4 regions of the Chryseobacterium sp. KMC2 genome follow, and region 4 is predicted to be linked to each of the others. Evidence: riboswitches for the same ligand, from Rfam matches in the RefSeq annotation. Region 4 holds a riboswitch; each other region holds the start of a gene.
What was found. Region 4 has a riboswitch for S-adenosylmethionine ahead of JML65_RS05640 (alpha/beta fold hydrolase). Riboswitches for the same ligand answer to the same signal wherever they lie in the genome.
Positions count from the first base shown of each region.

Region 1: linked by a shared signal. The riboswitch ahead of JML65_RS13335 (TonB-dependent receptor plug domain-containing protein) and the one ahead of JML65_RS05640 (alpha/beta fold hydrolase) in region 4 are both predicted to bind S-adenosylmethionine.
Region 2: linked by a shared signal. The riboswitch ahead of JML65_RS04885 (SusC/RagA family TonB-linked outer membrane protein) and the one ahead of JML65_RS05640 (alpha/beta fold hydrolase) in region 4 are both predicted to bind S-adenosylmethionine.
Region 3: linked by a shared signal. The riboswitch ahead of JML65_RS17805 (TonB-dependent receptor plug domain-containing protein) and the one ahead of JML65_RS05640 (alpha/beta fold hydrolase) in region 4 are both predicted to bind S-adenosylmethionine.

Region 1 is NZ_JAESIT010000010.1:67,989-72,095, forward strand. It holds gene JML65_RS13335 (TonB-dependent receptor plug domain-containing protein) at 1-1,708, opposite strand, end outside; SAM riboswitch class I at 1,803-1,908, opposite strand; gene JML65_RS13340 (T9SS type A sorting domain-containing protein) at 2,081-3,127, opposite strand; gene JML65_RS13345 (AraC family transcriptional regulator) at 3,273-4,107, shown strand, end outside.
Region 2 is NZ_JAESIT010000003.1:177,626-181,732, reverse strand. It holds gene JML65_RS04885 (SusC/RagA family TonB-linked outer membrane protein) at 1-2,335, opposite strand, end outside; SAM riboswitch class I at 2,419-2,516, opposite strand; gene JML65_RS04880 (hypothetical protein) at 2,804-4,051, opposite strand.
Region 3 is NZ_JAESIT010000016.1:107,002-111,108, reverse strand. It holds gene JML65_RS17810 (outer membrane beta-barrel family protein) at 1-1,914, opposite strand, end outside; SAM-I-IV-variant riboswitch at 2,035-2,132, shown strand; gene JML65_RS17805 (TonB-dependent receptor plug domain-containing protein) at 2,424-4,107, shown strand, end outside.
Region 4 is NZ_JAESIT010000003.1:330,908-335,014, forward strand. It holds gene JML65_RS05635 (MGH1-like glycoside hydrolase domain-containing protein) at 1-1,525, opposite strand, end outside; SAM riboswitch class I at 1,713-1,820, shown strand; gene JML65_RS05640 (alpha/beta fold hydrolase) at 1,880-2,818, shown strand; gene JML65_RS05645 (ACT domain-containing protein) at 2,823-4,107, shown strand, end outside.

The sequences.
Region 1 (4,107 bases), on a different contig from region 4:
CAAGAACCTGTGCCGCTTTACTGTCGTTATTAAAAATTCCTTTAGTTACAATTGTGGACCCTGAAGTTGAAATATCTGCATAAGAATTGTTGAAATACTGCTGTTGCAGAGAAGGTGCTCTGAAGCCCGTTCCTACAGCTGCTCTTACCGCATAATTTTTTAAAAACTCATATCGTACGGCGAGTTTTCCATTCAGGGTATTTCCAAAATCAGAATAGCTTTCAAATCTTGCCGCAACATCAATATTCAGCTTTTTATCCAAATCATAAGATATATCAGCATATACCGCTGTAGAATGCCTGTCTTTTTTTAAGGTATTATCCGGTGAAAAGCCGATGAATGACTGTGATCCCCCTGCTCCTATCACTGTTGATCCCGTACCTGCTACATTTCCGTTGACATCATATTGGGTATAGGATGCAGGATCTCCGGATTTAATCTGATATTGTTCAAATCTGAATTCACCTCCAAATGCTATATTAAACCGGTTTATATTTTTAGAGACGTCAAGATTAAGGGTATTTTGCAGAAAACTGTGTGCCCCGGCATAAAATCGGGTCGGTGATTTTGCTCCTAAAGAAGCATTATTCGTATTGCTTACGTTATAATTGAAAGTATTGTTTCCAAACGTATTGCTTACATCAAAAAGCCAGTTGTTTACATTATATTTTGCTCCGACAGCATAAGAGATATCATATACCTGAGATCCCAGCTCCGCCTGAAATCCGTTGGGATAAAGTGATGAAACAACATTAAACGTTTCACTGGGAAGCCTTCTGAAGCCATATCCTTTTCCCTCTTTGATACTGAAACCACCAAATGAATAGAGTTTAAAATGATCATTAAAAGGATATTCTGAATTAAAAAACAGCTGCGCCTGCTTGATCTGTGCATCTCCGATCTGAAAGTTGAAATCGTCACGGGTTAAACCTCTTTTTCTAATTTCCTCATCATCTGCAGCTCTTGCCGCCTCCGGATCATCTGCGAAAGGATACGCAAAATTATTTCCGAAAATATCCAAATCATGATTTTGAGTCCTCGTTGTTTTCCCTCTGTGGCTTAGCTGTAATGAAAGATTGACATACCCTTCTTTTTTTCCTAATGAAGCCCCATAATTAACTCCTGCCTGATAGGTGTCTCCATCATTCCTTCCGCTTAATCCGTAAGTAATACTTGCTGAAGCGCCTGCATTTTTTTTGAGTATAATATTGATTACTCCCGCAATGGCATCAGAGCCATACTGAGCTGCCGCCCCATCTCTTAATACTTCAATTTTTTCAATAGCAATAACAGGAATTGTACTCAAATCTGTTCCCACAGAACCATTTCCAACGGTATTTTGATAATTGACCAAAGAAGTGGTATGTCTTCTTTTTCCATTAACCAATACTAAGACCTGATCCGGGCCCATTCCTCTTAATGTTACAGGATCAATATGCTCGGTTCCGTCAGAAGCAGACTGTCTTACGGAATTAAATGAGGGAATAACATAGTTCAATAAATCCTGAACCGTTATTTGGGGGGATGCTTTCTGTATTTTTTCAATATTAATAACATCTACGGGAACCGGTGTTTCAAGTTTTGTCCTTTTAACATTACGATTTCCTACGATGATAATATCTTCAATTTGTTTTCCTTTTTCTTCCTGTTCCTGGGCAGCGATCCCAATGGTGCCAAGCAATAATACAGCTATGCTTACTTTTTTCATCTTTTGTTCCTGCAAAAATTATTATACATTCCGAGAATCAATCCTCAGACACACAAGACTTCAAGAAATGGAATTCATATAAGAATATTGACTTCAATTATCTCCCCCATCGGGTTGGAATTAGCACCTTTACACTTCTGGAATTGTGTAGGTTGCTAAGGTTTCTTTGGGCCAAATCCCTCCACCTTTCTTGATAAATCTACTGCAAAAGTAGACTATTTTTTTCAATATGCAAAAGCCGTTTTTACGATTTGCAAACGCAGCATAAAAAAGGCTTATGAAAAATTTCATAAGCCTCCCTAATAAAAGTAATTGTAATTGAAGTGAACTATTTTATGTAAAGGGAATACAGTGATTCTACAAGAAAACTGCTTATCCTTTAATAATCTTTTTAGAAACGGTCTGTCCGTTTTTTAATTTTATTTCTACAATGTATAAACCGTCCGGAAGTCCTGTCATATTAACCTGATCATTTAAAAACCCGGCCTCCATCTTTTGTCCTACTGTATTCGTTATCATTATACTTTCAATCGAGGAATCTGCTTTAATGGTAAGAATTCCTTTTGTTGGATTGGGATACATCCCTATGCTGTTATGATTTAGTCTTACCTCCGAAGTAGCAAGTGCCGAGGTAGGTTTAATACATCTTACTGATGCTCCCTGCCCTCTGGGTGCCCCTGCTGAGGCATTAGCACTGATGGTCCCTACGTACAGATATTTCCCTCCAAGCCCGGATACATCCGAACTCCAGAAATACCCTCTCTTTCCTACAAAAGTAAAACCAGCGTCTGAAGAACTGCGATATCCTCCTGCAGGCAATTTCAGATGACTGCTGTAAGCGCTTGCGGGGGCCGTAACACTTTCAAGGCTAACAATACTTGCCCAGTCTGCCTGTGTTGGCATTCTCCAATCGGCACCTATTGCCTTACATGGGTCTACACCCACTGTCTTTCCCAGCCCATCTATGTTCTTTGCGGTCCATTCATCATTAGCTTCAAGAGTAGACCACCACGCGGGTGTTCCTATGATGTACGAGCTCACCCCTGCTAAGCCGTCCGGCCTGTTAGGAGTAGGAGCAGAAACTGTGGCTGAATTTCTTAACTGATGGCCGTCATCCCATCTTCCCCACTGAAAGAAATCTCCATATGAAGCTTCATCATCCAGAGAAGAGGCTACTTTAGAGCTTCCCAGGTTCTGCTGCAGCCATATTTTTCCATCATTAGCTCTTACAGTCGTATAGGAAACCGTTTGGCCTTGGTAAGTAAATTTCACACATCCTACATCTCCAGGATTATTTCCAGGGTCTGCATTGGTACAATTTTGAGGATTTCCCTGCGCATATAAACCATTCAAAGCGATGAGTATCAGCATCATTCCCGCGCTTAGTTTTCTCATCACAAAATATAGATTTTCAAACATAATCAATATTATTTTTAATTATTCTAAATTTAATTTAATTTTGCGCAAAAGTAGCTTACCCGTTTAATTCAGAGTTATCATTTTCCAACTTTTAGTTATCCGATATAGGAGTTATATATGAACACCATCAAAAATAACACTGATTATGAGTAATTTAGAAGAAGAAAAGATATTATTTGCCTCAGATAATATTAGCATAGAATTTTGTTCCGAACGATATTCAAAAACGTCAATACTGGAAGCTGGATCGAGTTTTAACCTACTCTTTCTATTGGGTTCGGACATATATCTTGAAAAATCTGCCGGTCATCTTCCAATAGTATTCAGAAAAAATCAATACATTCTTTATTATTCATCAGAAGAAAACAGAGCAGAATTACGATCTGATAGTCAGGAAGCATTACAATATCTGCTGATCCGGATTGACTATCAGTATATCAATCACCTTATCAATCCCCAATCCAGTGAGGAAAGTGCTGATATATTGGAAAACATGATGAGAAACAGCTTCATCTATTTTCATAAAGAAACACCACCCACCATGACTGTTGAAATGCATATAATCCTTAAAGAAATCATCGGATCTTCAAAAAAAGGTATTATTCAGAAGTTATTTATTGAAGCAAAGCTCATCAAGCTGCTTATTCTTGTATTCGAACAGTTCCACGAAAAAAACAGCGCACAATCAGCCCCAAAGGCCCCTGAAATGATCAAGAAATACATCGATGAAAATTACCACAGAAATATAAAGGCTGAGGAAATAGGAAAACTGATCGGGATTAATCAGAATATCATCCGGCAGGAATTTAAGAGTCAATATCATATAACCATTTCCCATTATATTTCTGAACTAAGAATGCTGAAGGCAAAAAAAATGATTACCAACAGTGATGTAATGATCAAAGAAATCGCTATTGAATGTGGGTATGAATATGTACAGAATTTCACCCGTGCTTTTAAAAAGAAATTTGGTGTTGCTC
Region 2 (4,107 bases), 150 kb from region 4:
CATCTACCCCTGCCCATTCCGGAATATAGAAATCATATACAGAACCACCTACCTGCAACAACTTTGTTCCGGTAAGGATAGAACCTTTAGGTAATTTCGTAATCTTATTATTCAATGTACTCAGGTTAAGATCTAAATTCCATTGGAAATCATCCGTCTTAATTGGTGTTGTAAAAAGAGAGAATTCAAAACCTGTATTTTTTATGGTTCCGATATTGGCCGGAAAATCATTAATTCCCAAAGACGGAGCTACCGGCATATTAAATAGAAGATCCTGGCTTTTTCGCTCAAAATACTCGATATTTCCTTTCACTCTGTTATTAAGAATCGCAAACTCTAATCCTACGTTCAGATTAAGATTCGTCTCCCATTTTAATTCGTTGGTTCTCGCTTTTTCAAGTACTGCCCCCGGCTCACCAAGGTTATTGTAAAATTTATAAAGTTCCTGATAAGCGTAATAAAGAGGGAGTTTATTAGGCTGTAATAATTTATCATTCCCCTGTCCTCCATAACTTGCACGAAGTGTCAGCTGATTAAAGAAATTCAGATTTTTGATAAATTCCTCATTAGAGATTTTCCATGAACCTCCTACAGACCAGAATTTCCCCCAACGGTTATCCTTAAAGAATCTTGAAGAACCATCGGCTCTTCCTGAAGCTGACAGGAAATAGGTATTATTAAAATCATATTCCACTTTTCCAAGGTAACTTAGCAGGCTGACCTTATCACTGTTTCCACTGAAACTTCCCAATAAAGCGGCAGCATCCGGCTCATAGTAGTAGGGAAGTGAAAACTGACTTCTGGTCCCGGAAATTGTTTGATAATCATATTTATAAAATTCCTGACCTGCCAACACATTAAAGTGATGCTTTCCGAATTTTTTATCAAAAGTCAGAATGTTACTCGTGGTATACGATAAAGTTCTGCTGTTTGACTTTGTGACCGATCCTCCAATCTCACTACCCTGCCCGATAAGCGGGTTTGAGTAATAATGTCCATTATAGTTGACCAAATCTACAGAAAAGCTGGTTCTGAACTTCAATTCAGGTAAGAATGTGAAATCCATGAAACCTTTTCCGGAGAAGTTATCTTCTTTATTTTCGTTTTTATCTAAAGGTAAAGTTGCTGCCAGATTTTGATTCTGAAGAGCGTTGGTAGGCCTGTATTTTCCAAAATCGTAAATTCTGTTTCCGGCACCATCCAATACATAAGACCCATCCGGATTTCTCTCATAATAAGGATAGAATGAAGGAACAGATCTTGCTGCCTGGATAACATTGCTTGTATTGGAATCTGAAGACGTAGGAGCCTGTTGAATACTGTTGGTATAACTTAGGTTTACCCCTACATTCAGCCATTTCTTAACTTCAGAATTGAGTTTTAACCTTGTGCTGTATTTTTTAAATCCAGATTCAATGGCAATCCCTTTATCATCAAGATATCCCAATGAGAAAAAGTAATTGCTTTTTTCACTTCCTCCACTGATATCCAGATCTACCTGATTTCTCGAAGCCACTCTCTGTAAAACATCTCTCCAGTCATCATTCCATAAAGGTGTCGCTCCGGATAATAGTTTTCCGTCTGTACCTACAGGTTTTGAATAATTGGCTCCATAGGGATTAATACCCAGCTCAGAAATAAGATTATTGGTAGCCATCTGAGCTGCCTGCTGTCCATTGATCTGGCTAGATCTGTATCCGTTTCTCAATGCTTCCCAATACAGTTGGAAATACTGATCCGTATTGACTTGTTCGTAATCTTTTACTGCTCTGGTGGAAAAACCCTGGCTCATATTAAAATTGATTCGGGCTTCTCCTTTTTTACCGGATTTAGTCGTAATAATGATGATCCCGTTCGCCCCTCTTGATCCATAAAGAGCACTTGCCGTAGCATCTTTCAGTACACTGATTGATTCTATATCATTAGGGCTTATAGAGTTTAGATTTCCGTCAAAAGGAATTCCGTCCACCACATATAAAGGATCGCTGGATGCACTGATAGAACCAATTCCTCGGATCCTGATTGTTGCTGTAGATCCCGGCTGTCCGGAAGAACTTGTTGTCTGCACTCCTGCAACCTGTCCTTCCAATGCTTTTGTAATATTGGTAACAGGTCTGTTGTTAATTTTATCACTGGAAATAGTTGCCACAGAACCGGTATAGCTGGTTCTTTTAGCCTTCCCATAGGCTACCACCACCACTTCATCAAGCTCCTTCTCATTGAGTGTATCTTTTTTAGCCTTGGTATTCTGTCCGCTTAAGCTTCCTATTCCTAAAAAGAATACCGCTACAGGGGGAATCCAAATTTTTGAGCTAATCAAATTTTTATTAATCATAATCAATTTTGTTTATCATATATTAAAATTTTGCCCTTTGCAGATAATACAGCAAAGGGCATCGATAAATACGATAAACCTAATGCTTATTTTTCCTTTAAAGGCTGAATGTAACACCTTGCGCGAGAGCAGGTTGTTAAGATTTCATTGGGTCAGTTCCCTCCATCTTTCTTTATAAGCCGATCGAAATATGTCTGCAAATCTAGAAATATTTAGTCTACAAAACAAGTAGACTTATAATTTTTCATGATAATTTTTCAAAAATTAACTTAATATTTTATTAAAAAGCCGATAAAATAAGGACTTATAAAAATTGACACTTTAGCAAACATGAGAAATATCATTAATAATAATTGAATCAATACACTCTGTGTGCATGGAAATAAAAAAATGACGCCAATGGCGTCATTAAATTTTATCTGAGTAAGAATTTTTTAGGAATTACAAATAATAACTCACTTATTAAGATCAGTAAAGTCTCTGGATGGATACAAAAACCTCCAGTGTATTATCTGAAGTATTGGAATCTGAAGTCGTATTACCATTCCCTGCACTTGTAAAAGATTTGTTATCTATACGGAGTGCATAGTACACTCTGTACCATTTGTTGTCAGCAGTAGTAATATCAAAAGTTACCGTTTCGTTTCTTCCATAGGTAAGATAAACCCCATCATCAAACTGTGCATAATTATTAGGGAAAATTAATAAGTTAGCGCCATGTGAGTCACCTGTATGGGTAGACACTTCAGAAACCCATACTTTCGCATTGGCAGTAGTGATATTATAAAGACGCGGATCAAAATTAGTAGTTGCCCCGCTTGAGTCAAATGCATTGGGAGCAGTAATAAAAGCATCCACTCTGAACGTATTATTGATAACGGGAAGATCATTAAGAAACTGGCTTAAAAGAAATGATGTTGTCTTGCGCGGAATTGAAGAATGATAATAAACCAGCTCTCCGGGAGCAATCACAGCTCCGGCTCCTACTGTTGCACTACAGGTCTGTCCGCCAATATTTAACGCAAAAGTAGTCAGTGTAGGGCTGGAAGCCGTAGGTACACCTGACACTGTATAGCTAAGAATTCCTGATCCTACATTAAAATTTCCAGCAGCCAGTGTTGCCGTAAGACCATTTACAGGTCCCACAGTCTGTGCCGGATAGACCCCTCCGTTTCCTCCGGTGTAAGGAACAGTCATTGTTCCGGTATAGGGAGTTCCGGCCGTATAGGTTCCTGGAGAAAGTGTTACTCCGTTACAGGTAATAGATCCTAAAGTTCCAGGCGCAAGAGAACCATTATTGAATGTTCTCCATTCAGTTCCGTTCCAAAATACGTAACCGACATAGCCTAGCCCTGCGGTTCCCAAATTGTATACAAGTAATCCCGCAGCCGGTGAAGGGATGGTAGCCCCATCCGTCTGAGAAGTCAAGGCAACTTTTGGCCCCAAAAATCCTTTTTTACTACCCACTGCAAGAGCGTCAACATTCACATCAAGCATTGCAGATGCATTAGGCACCGTAGTACCAATCCCAACGCTACCAGAAGAAGTTACAGTAAAATCATTGGATTGCTGTACAGCTGTTGGAACTCCTGTCGCATTGTTATCTTTTAAGCCGTCTACATGGAAACTTCCTTGTGGATTCGCGGTATTAATTCCTACCTGGGAGTAGGCTAATCCTGAAATAATTGTTGTCAATAAGAATAGTGTTTTTTTCATTTTTCGAATTATTTTTTGTTAAAAAGTTGACAAAAGCTTCTTTGAGGTGCCCTATC
Region 3 (4,107 bases), on a different contig from region 4:
GAAATATCCTCCTTTGGGTGTTAAATAGCTGTAATTAACATTCATATTGATTTCCTTAGGAAGGATAATTTGAGTCATCACATTAAAAATCCAGAACCCTTTATTGTTGAGGTTTTCAATGTCATGTTTCTGATATCCTGCATACAGATACATGAAGTTGATTTTATCAGGATTAAAATTAAACTTCATGATTTCACTTATCGGTTTGCTGAATATCATAAAAGGAATAGGAAGACCTACATTGAAATTGTGGATTTTCATATTAGAAATATTAATCTGCTCATTGTACAGATTTTTACCGTCTTTTCTGATAATCTGTGCAACCTGGTTGCTTGCCGAACTTACACTATAGCCGATAAATGCATAATCAAAAGCAGAAACCTTAAGCTCATAGTTATCAAAAATGGTCGGCTGAAGATTCGGGTTACCGGTTATTTGGGTATTGGGACCTGCAAATGTGGTATTGTTGGGGTTAAGAGCAGAAATACTCGGTAAACTGATTTTTCTGTTATAGTTTGCCGCAACATACACCTGATTCATCATGCTATACTGAATGCTGGCATTTGGGAAAAACTTAAACTTATTAAAAGGAATTAAATCATCCTGAACAAGTTTTTTATCTTTGTTAATGTATCTTGTTACTCCGGAAATATCATAGTTTTCAGCACGTCCTCCTAATGTAAAATCAAACTTCTTAAGTTTTGCCTGAAATTCTAAATAGGTAGATGCGGTTTGTCTTTGATATTCTAAATTGGTCAACCCAAAGCTTTTAGTATCATAATCCTGTCTTTCATATAACCCTCCTGCACTTAACTTTCCACCATCAAGAAGTTTAATGGGTTGTGAGTAATCAACTTTGAAGTTGGCTATTCTCATATCCGATTTGTTGTTGAGAATATCATTCCCTCCTGCATAGGCAAAAGGTTTCCCATTTTCTGTATAAAAACCTTCCCGAAAGAAATTATCCTGAGAAAACTTGGTATCAGACTTTGTATAGCCAAACTGAAAATCCAGCTTTTGGGACTTGTCTGCAAAACGCTTTTGATAGGTCACCACAGCTTCTTGTCTCAGGCTGTTGGTACGTGCTGCATCAAAAGCATCAAATTTAGCTTCTTTATAAACATCAGGATCCTGGCTGACAAGGAGATCAGCAAGACCATTACTTAGAGTATAGTTATCATTATTATTGTGGTAAATGTCGTAGTTAAGCAATAATCTGTCCTGCCCAAGCTCAAAGGTTACCCCTGATTTTGCAAAATATCCACGGGCATATCGGTCCGTATTTCCAGACAGAAGGTTGTCCTGCTGAGTATTAAGCATACTTTCACGATAGTTTTGGCCAACATTAAGCTGCCATCCGAAGAGTTTATTTCTGGCGTTGAGGTTAATTGAGTTAGTTACCCTGTTTCTATACTTATCATAGTTTGTGAACGTATAATTTCCGGAATAAGTAGCTGTTAAGTATTTATTGGCATTTTTATTCGTAACAATATTCATGATGGCTCCTCCGGAGGTTGCCGGAAATTCTGCGCCCGGTTGGGTAATCACTTCAATTTTCTCTACAGAATTGGCAGGCATGCCTTCAAGAAATGAGTTTAATTCATTAGAAGTAATGTTTAAAGGTCTTCCGTTAAGATAAACATCCAGCATTTTTCCCTGATACATCATTCCCGCGATGTCTGTGGCTACAAGTCCCGGAAGTTTTTTAATCCCTTCCAACACATTCCCATTGTTGAGCTGAGGCTGTTCAGAGAAATCAAAAACAGTACGGTCTGCTTTTTGTTCAACTGCTTTTTTAGTTTTGGTGATCACTACACCGTCAATTTGTTTTTCTTTAGGCTGGTTATTATTTTTTTCCTGAGAAAAAATAAAAACTGAGCTTACAAGTGATAAAGCGAATACAGTTTTTTTCATAATGTTTTTTACTACTATTCCGTTAGACGCTCAAAAGGAGAATTTGTTACGATAAAATGATGGAAATTAATTTTTTATGTCAAATATTTTTTTATTTCTGAAATAATTATATCTTTGCCAGGTAATTATCAAGAATCTCTAGATGGGATAGCAACCTGCAAAAACAAGCAAGGTGCTGCAATCGATAAGCCGGATCTTCCGGAAAAAATGTTTATCATTCTATCATTTCTCCCATCTTGAATTTTTGTTTTAAAGTTAAAATCAATGTTTAAAGACACGGGAAATCTCATTACACATGTCAATTTTTATTCCTCAGATCATGAAGGCGGACTTCATTATTCTGATATGTTCTCATGCCATTTCTACATGGGCATGCGTTGTTGTTTCTAGCCTTTTCCATTTCTAAAAAATAATACCAACATTTCAAACATTTATGCTAACCTTAAAATTTAAGGTTACAGGATTTGTAGTGCTTAAAAGTAAATCCTCACAACAAAAAAATAAAACACATGTATCATTTCAATAAAAAAATCCTTATCACTTCAGCTGCCTTTATTACAACATTTTATTACGCGCAGTCTGATACAGTACAGTCCAAAAAAATAGACGATGTGGTCATCCTGGGATCGCGAGGTTCCGGAAGATCATTAACTGATACTCCGGTTCCGGTAGATATCATTAATATTTCAAAAATTCTAAAACAAAGTCCTGTCAATAATATCAGCCAGGCTTTAAACTATATCGTTCCCTCATTTTCATCTACTTCACACACCGTTAATGATGGTACTGATTTCGTAGATCCTGCCCTTTTAAGAGGCTTGGGTCCGGATCAGGTTTTGGTGTTGCTCAACGGAAAAAGACGATATCAGTCTTCTTTGATTAATGTAACACTTACTCCGGGAAGAGGTTCTGTAGGAACCGACCTTAATGCAATTCCTGCTTTTGCTTTAGATAAGATAGAGGTGTTAAGGGATGGCGCTTCCGCTCAATATGGATCTGATGCCATTGCCGGTGTTGTTAACCTGGGGCTGAAAAAAAGATTGGGACTTTCCGGACAGGTATTTTTAGGAGGATATGCTTCACCTGTTGCTAATAATTTTTCGGGAGGAGTTGACGGGCAGACCATTTCTGTGGATCTTAATTACGGAGCAAAAATCGGAAAAGCCGGTTTTTTTAATATTACAACCTCTGCACAATACCGCGATCCTTATTCCAGAGCCGGTGTTCGGGAAGGAGACATTTTCAATGCTTACAACGCTGTCAATTACAGAGCTTTGCAGGATGGTGTTAATATTGATGGGCTGTATAAGAATATCAAAAACACGTCCAATACCCAGCAGATCATCAGTACCATTAAACAATATGCAACAAAAGTAGATTATTTCTCCTCCGGTTTTCAGTCTCAGATTTCCAATGCAAACAGTATTTCTGACCTTCAGGGGCTATTAGGCGGTGATTTTACCAGTCAGGAGCTTGCTTACAGGGGACTGGAAAGAAAAGACTTCAGTCTTAGAGCCGGGCAGTCTAAATTACAGTCGGCACAGCTTTTCTTTAATTCTGAAATACCGGTTAATGACGATTGGAAAGTCTATTCTTTTGGGGGATACAGCTACCGTCTTGGAAATGCTGGCGGTTTTTATCGCCTTCCAAATAACGAAAGAAACATCAATGCGGTTACTCCTAATGGATATCTGCCTCAGATTGAAGCGACAGTGAATGATTATTCCCTTGCAGCAGGAATTAAAGGAAAATGGAGTGGCTGGAACGTAGATTTCAGTAATACATTTGGGAAAAATGCCTTTAGCTTTGGTGTTGTGAATACCTTTAATGCCTCTCTGACAGACCATTCTCCAAGAAGTTTTGAAGCTGGAGGATCTGAGTTTTCACAGAACACGGTCAATCTTGATTTTTCAAAGAAATATAATGTATTGCATGGTCTTAACCTCGCGTTTGGAGGGGAATACAGATATGAAAACTACAAAGTAAACGTCGGAAAGGAAAACTCTTATGCTTCTTATGATATTTTTGGGAATGTGGTTACTGCCAATACACCTGAAAATGAAAAAGTAACAGACTTTTTTGGAAATATAAGACCGGCAGGAGCTCAGGTTTTTCCTGGTTTCAGTCCTGAAAATGCTGTTTCCGGAAGTCGGAATAGTGTAGCGGCCTACGCTGATGTGGAGCTTGAAGTAA
Region 4 (4,107 bases):
TCACCCACCAGGTAAAGTTCAGGAGAAGCTTCTGGAATACCTTTTCCAGAAATAAAAGATCCGGTTTTCCGTTATTTTTTTCATCAATTTTAAAAACCCTGAAGCAGGACCATGCATGTACAGGCGGATTTACATCACTCATATTCCATTCATAGGCAGGAAGCTGTCCGTTAGGATGCATATACCATTCCTTGGTCAATAGCAAAAGCTGGCCCTTGGCAAATTCTGCATCTATCATAGATAAGGGTACGCAGTGAAATGCCAGATCCCAGGTAGCATACCACGGATACTCCCACTTATCGGGCATGGAAATAATGTCCTTATTGTGAAGATGATTCCATTCTGTATTTCTTACATATTCATTAAAGTTTCTGGGGGCTTCAAAATTAGGATCACCTTTCAGCCATTTTCCAATATTGTAATGATAAAACTGTTTATTCCAGAGAAGTCCGGCAAAGGCCTGTCTTTGGACATTTCTTTCATCTTCATCCGTGGTGTCATTTTGAATTTCGTGGTAAAATTCTTCAGCTTCATTTTTTCGGGTACTGAAGATCTCATCAAAACTTTGAAAAGGCTCATCAGTTTCATCAGGACATAATCTGAATTCAAAAATCTTACATTCTCCGGATTCAATAAATTCGTCAATCAGAAAAGAAGCTTTTGTTCCCCTCCTCTCAGGATTTACAGTGTCTCCCTGGTGAATAATGAAATCATTAATACCATCTTTGAAATAAGTATTTTCAGTTTTGGGAGCTCCATAAAGCTTAGAAGTATTGGTTTCATTATCACAAAATACACTTTGTGCGTTTCCGTTTCTGGAGTATAGCTTTTTAATTGAAATACTGTCATGACCAATACTAATACTTCCATCATGAGAAGTATGCATTTCACCTCTATAAGTATTGTATCCCCATTTCCAATTGTTTCTGAACCAGGCTGTTGGTGCTACTACAATAGGGGCAGCGTGCTGACTTCGGTTACATACCGTAACCCTTGCCAAGATATCATTATGGTCAGCCTTACAGTATTCAATGAAAATATCAAAATATTCATCGTTGTTGAAGATTCCGGTATCAAAAATTTCATATTCCGGTTCCTTTTTGCTGCGTCTGCCGTTTTCTGTGACAAGATCATCATAAGGAAATGCATTGATCGGATATTTGTAAACCATTTTCATATAGCTATGAGTAGGAGTATTATCCAGATAATAAAATATTTCTTTGATGTCTTCACCATGGTTTCCCTGAGGATTGCTCAGTCCAAAGAATCGCTCTTTTACAATTTTATCTTTCTTGTTCCAAAATGAGAATGCAAAACAGAACAGCTGCTTGACATCGGAAATACCGGCAATACCTTCTTCGCCCCAACGGTAAGCATAGCTCTCCGCATTGTTATGATTGGTAAAGTTCCAGGCATTTCCATTTGAGCTGTAATCTTCACGTACATTTCCCCATTGCCGGTTGCTTACGTAAGGTCCCCAGTTTTTCCATTTGGAATCTTGTAATCTTTCTTTTTCGGAGGTCATATATCATCATTTTCCATACGAAGTTAGTTTTTTTGAAAAGTAATTCCAATTCCTATCATCTGAATAATTCTTAATATAGGCTTGAAACACTTGTATTTATGGGGATATTAAAATATTAAATTAATTTTTTTTTGAAATTAAAAGAAAAAAACTACCTTTGCACCATTCGTTCATTCAAATATTGAAAATGTTATCAAGAAAGGTTGAGGGATTAGACCCTATGAAACCTTAGCAACCCTTTGTGCAAGCAAAGAAGGTGCTACGTTCTACCAAAATTATTTTGGACAGATAACTTACTGAAGTTCTTTTCAGCCATTTCCTGTGGCATTTTCAATTGTATTAAAAATAATAGAATTGAAAACAGAACTAAACTATATTAATCTTTCGTATCAAACCCATTCCAAAAAGGAATACCATATCCCGTTGAGCTATGAGCTTTTCGGGAAAGACTTGTTCACTGCACCTATTATTTTAATCAATCATGCGCTGACCGGAAACTCAAATGTATCCGGAGAAAAAGGCTGGTGGAAACAATTAATTGGCGACGGTCAGGTAGTTGATACAAAAAAGTACACAGTTCTATGTTTTAATATTCCCGGAAACGGCTACGATAATTTTTTAATTGAAGACTATGAAGATTTCACTCCTGCAGATATTGCCAATATCTTTTTGAAAGGACTGGAAATTTTACATATCGAAAACCTATATGCCATTATTGGAGGCTCCTTAGGAGGAGGGATTGCTTGGGAAATGCTTTCCAAGAAGCCCGAGCTTGCAGAAGTATTTATCCCTATTGCCTGTGATTTTAAAACTCATGACTGGCTTCATGCACAATGCCTTGTTCAGAAATTTTTACTGAATGATAAAGATGAACCTCTGCAAAAAGCCAGAATCCATGCCATGTTGTGCTATCGGACTCCACAATCACTCAATGACAGATTTCAAAATAAATACAATAAGGATAAACAACGCTTAGAATCGGAAGACTGGCTGGTTTATCACGGAAATGCTTTAAACGATAGATTTAGTTTAAAAGCGTACAGGCTGATGAATCATCTATTAATGAATATCAATACAGAAGAAGCTATGCTGGAGAAAATCCAGGCCCGAATGCACATGATCTCCGTTGATACAGATTTATTCTTTCCTGCTTCTGAAATCCGAATGTGTTTTGAAAGACTGACAGAGAAAAATAAGAATGTTTCTTATCACGAGATCCAATCAATACATGGGCATGATGCCTTCCTAATGGAATACCAACAATTAAATACTATCATAAAAAATATTTTATAGACTCATGAAAAATGCTAACGAAATAAAATTTTTGAAGAACAGATCAATCATTAAATTTGAAGGAGAAGATTTCCTTGGAGAAATCGGAATTGACGGACGAATTTTTAAAGCGCTTACTTTAGCGCGTATAAGTGTGGGAGTGATTTCCCAACAAGCTATAGAAAACGGAATCTCTATTTTGGTTCAGGAAAATGATGCAGAAAAAGCAGTAGCTTGCCTTATCGATGAATTTGAAGCAGAAAGAAAATCAGGGAAAGTTTCCCAAATCTACAGTATCAATAATGTTTCTGTACTTGGATTTGTAGCAGAAGATTTCAATAAAGTTCTTGCTGAGCTGGCCAGAAATAATGTCTTCCCATTGCTTTTAAACCAGGTATCAGGAGAAAACAGGGTAAACATCGTTGTAACCTCTTCACAGGACGAAAAAACCAGAAATATTTTAGAATCTGAAATATTCAAAAAACCAAAGACTGTTCATCTGGCTATTATCGGTCACGGAAATGTGGGGAAAACACTCATTGAGCAGGTTCTTCAATCTTCAGAAGAAATTAAAAGACGTAAGAAAATAGATCTTAAAGTAGTTGCAGTAGCCAATTCAAAGAAGATTGCTTTCAATAAAAAAGGTTTTGATGCGAATTGGAATGATGAGGTTTTGACTGCAGAGCACTCCTCAAATGTACAGGAACTCATCAGATTCTCTAACGAAAATCAATTGGAAAATCTGATTGTTGTGGATAATACAGCAAGTAAAGATTTTGTGAAAAACTACCATGCCCTGGCAGAAAACGGATTTGACCTGGTTTCTTCCAATAAGATCTTCAACACACTTCCTATTGAAGAATATCGTAAACTAAGATATACGTTGAGTAAAAACAACAGACGATATTTGTATGAAACAAATGTAGGAGCGGGTCTTCCGTTAATTGACACGATCAAATTACTACACCTTTCAGGAGAAAATATCACCAGAATCAAAGGTGTATTCTCAGGTTCGCTGAGTTATATCTTCAATAACTTCTCTGTAAGAAATGATAAGTTTTCTACAATTATAGGAGAGGCAATGGAAAAAGGATACACAGAACCGGATCCGCGTGAAGACCTTTCTGGAAATGATGTAGCAAGAAAATTACTGATTTTGGCAAGAGAGCTGGATCTGATCAACGAATTCCAGGATATTAATATTCAAAATCTAATTCCTGAAAATCTTCTTTCCGTAGAGAAAAATGAATTTATCTCAAGACTGGAAGAACTGGATGAAGAATATCAGAAGATCAAAGAAAACCAAGAAC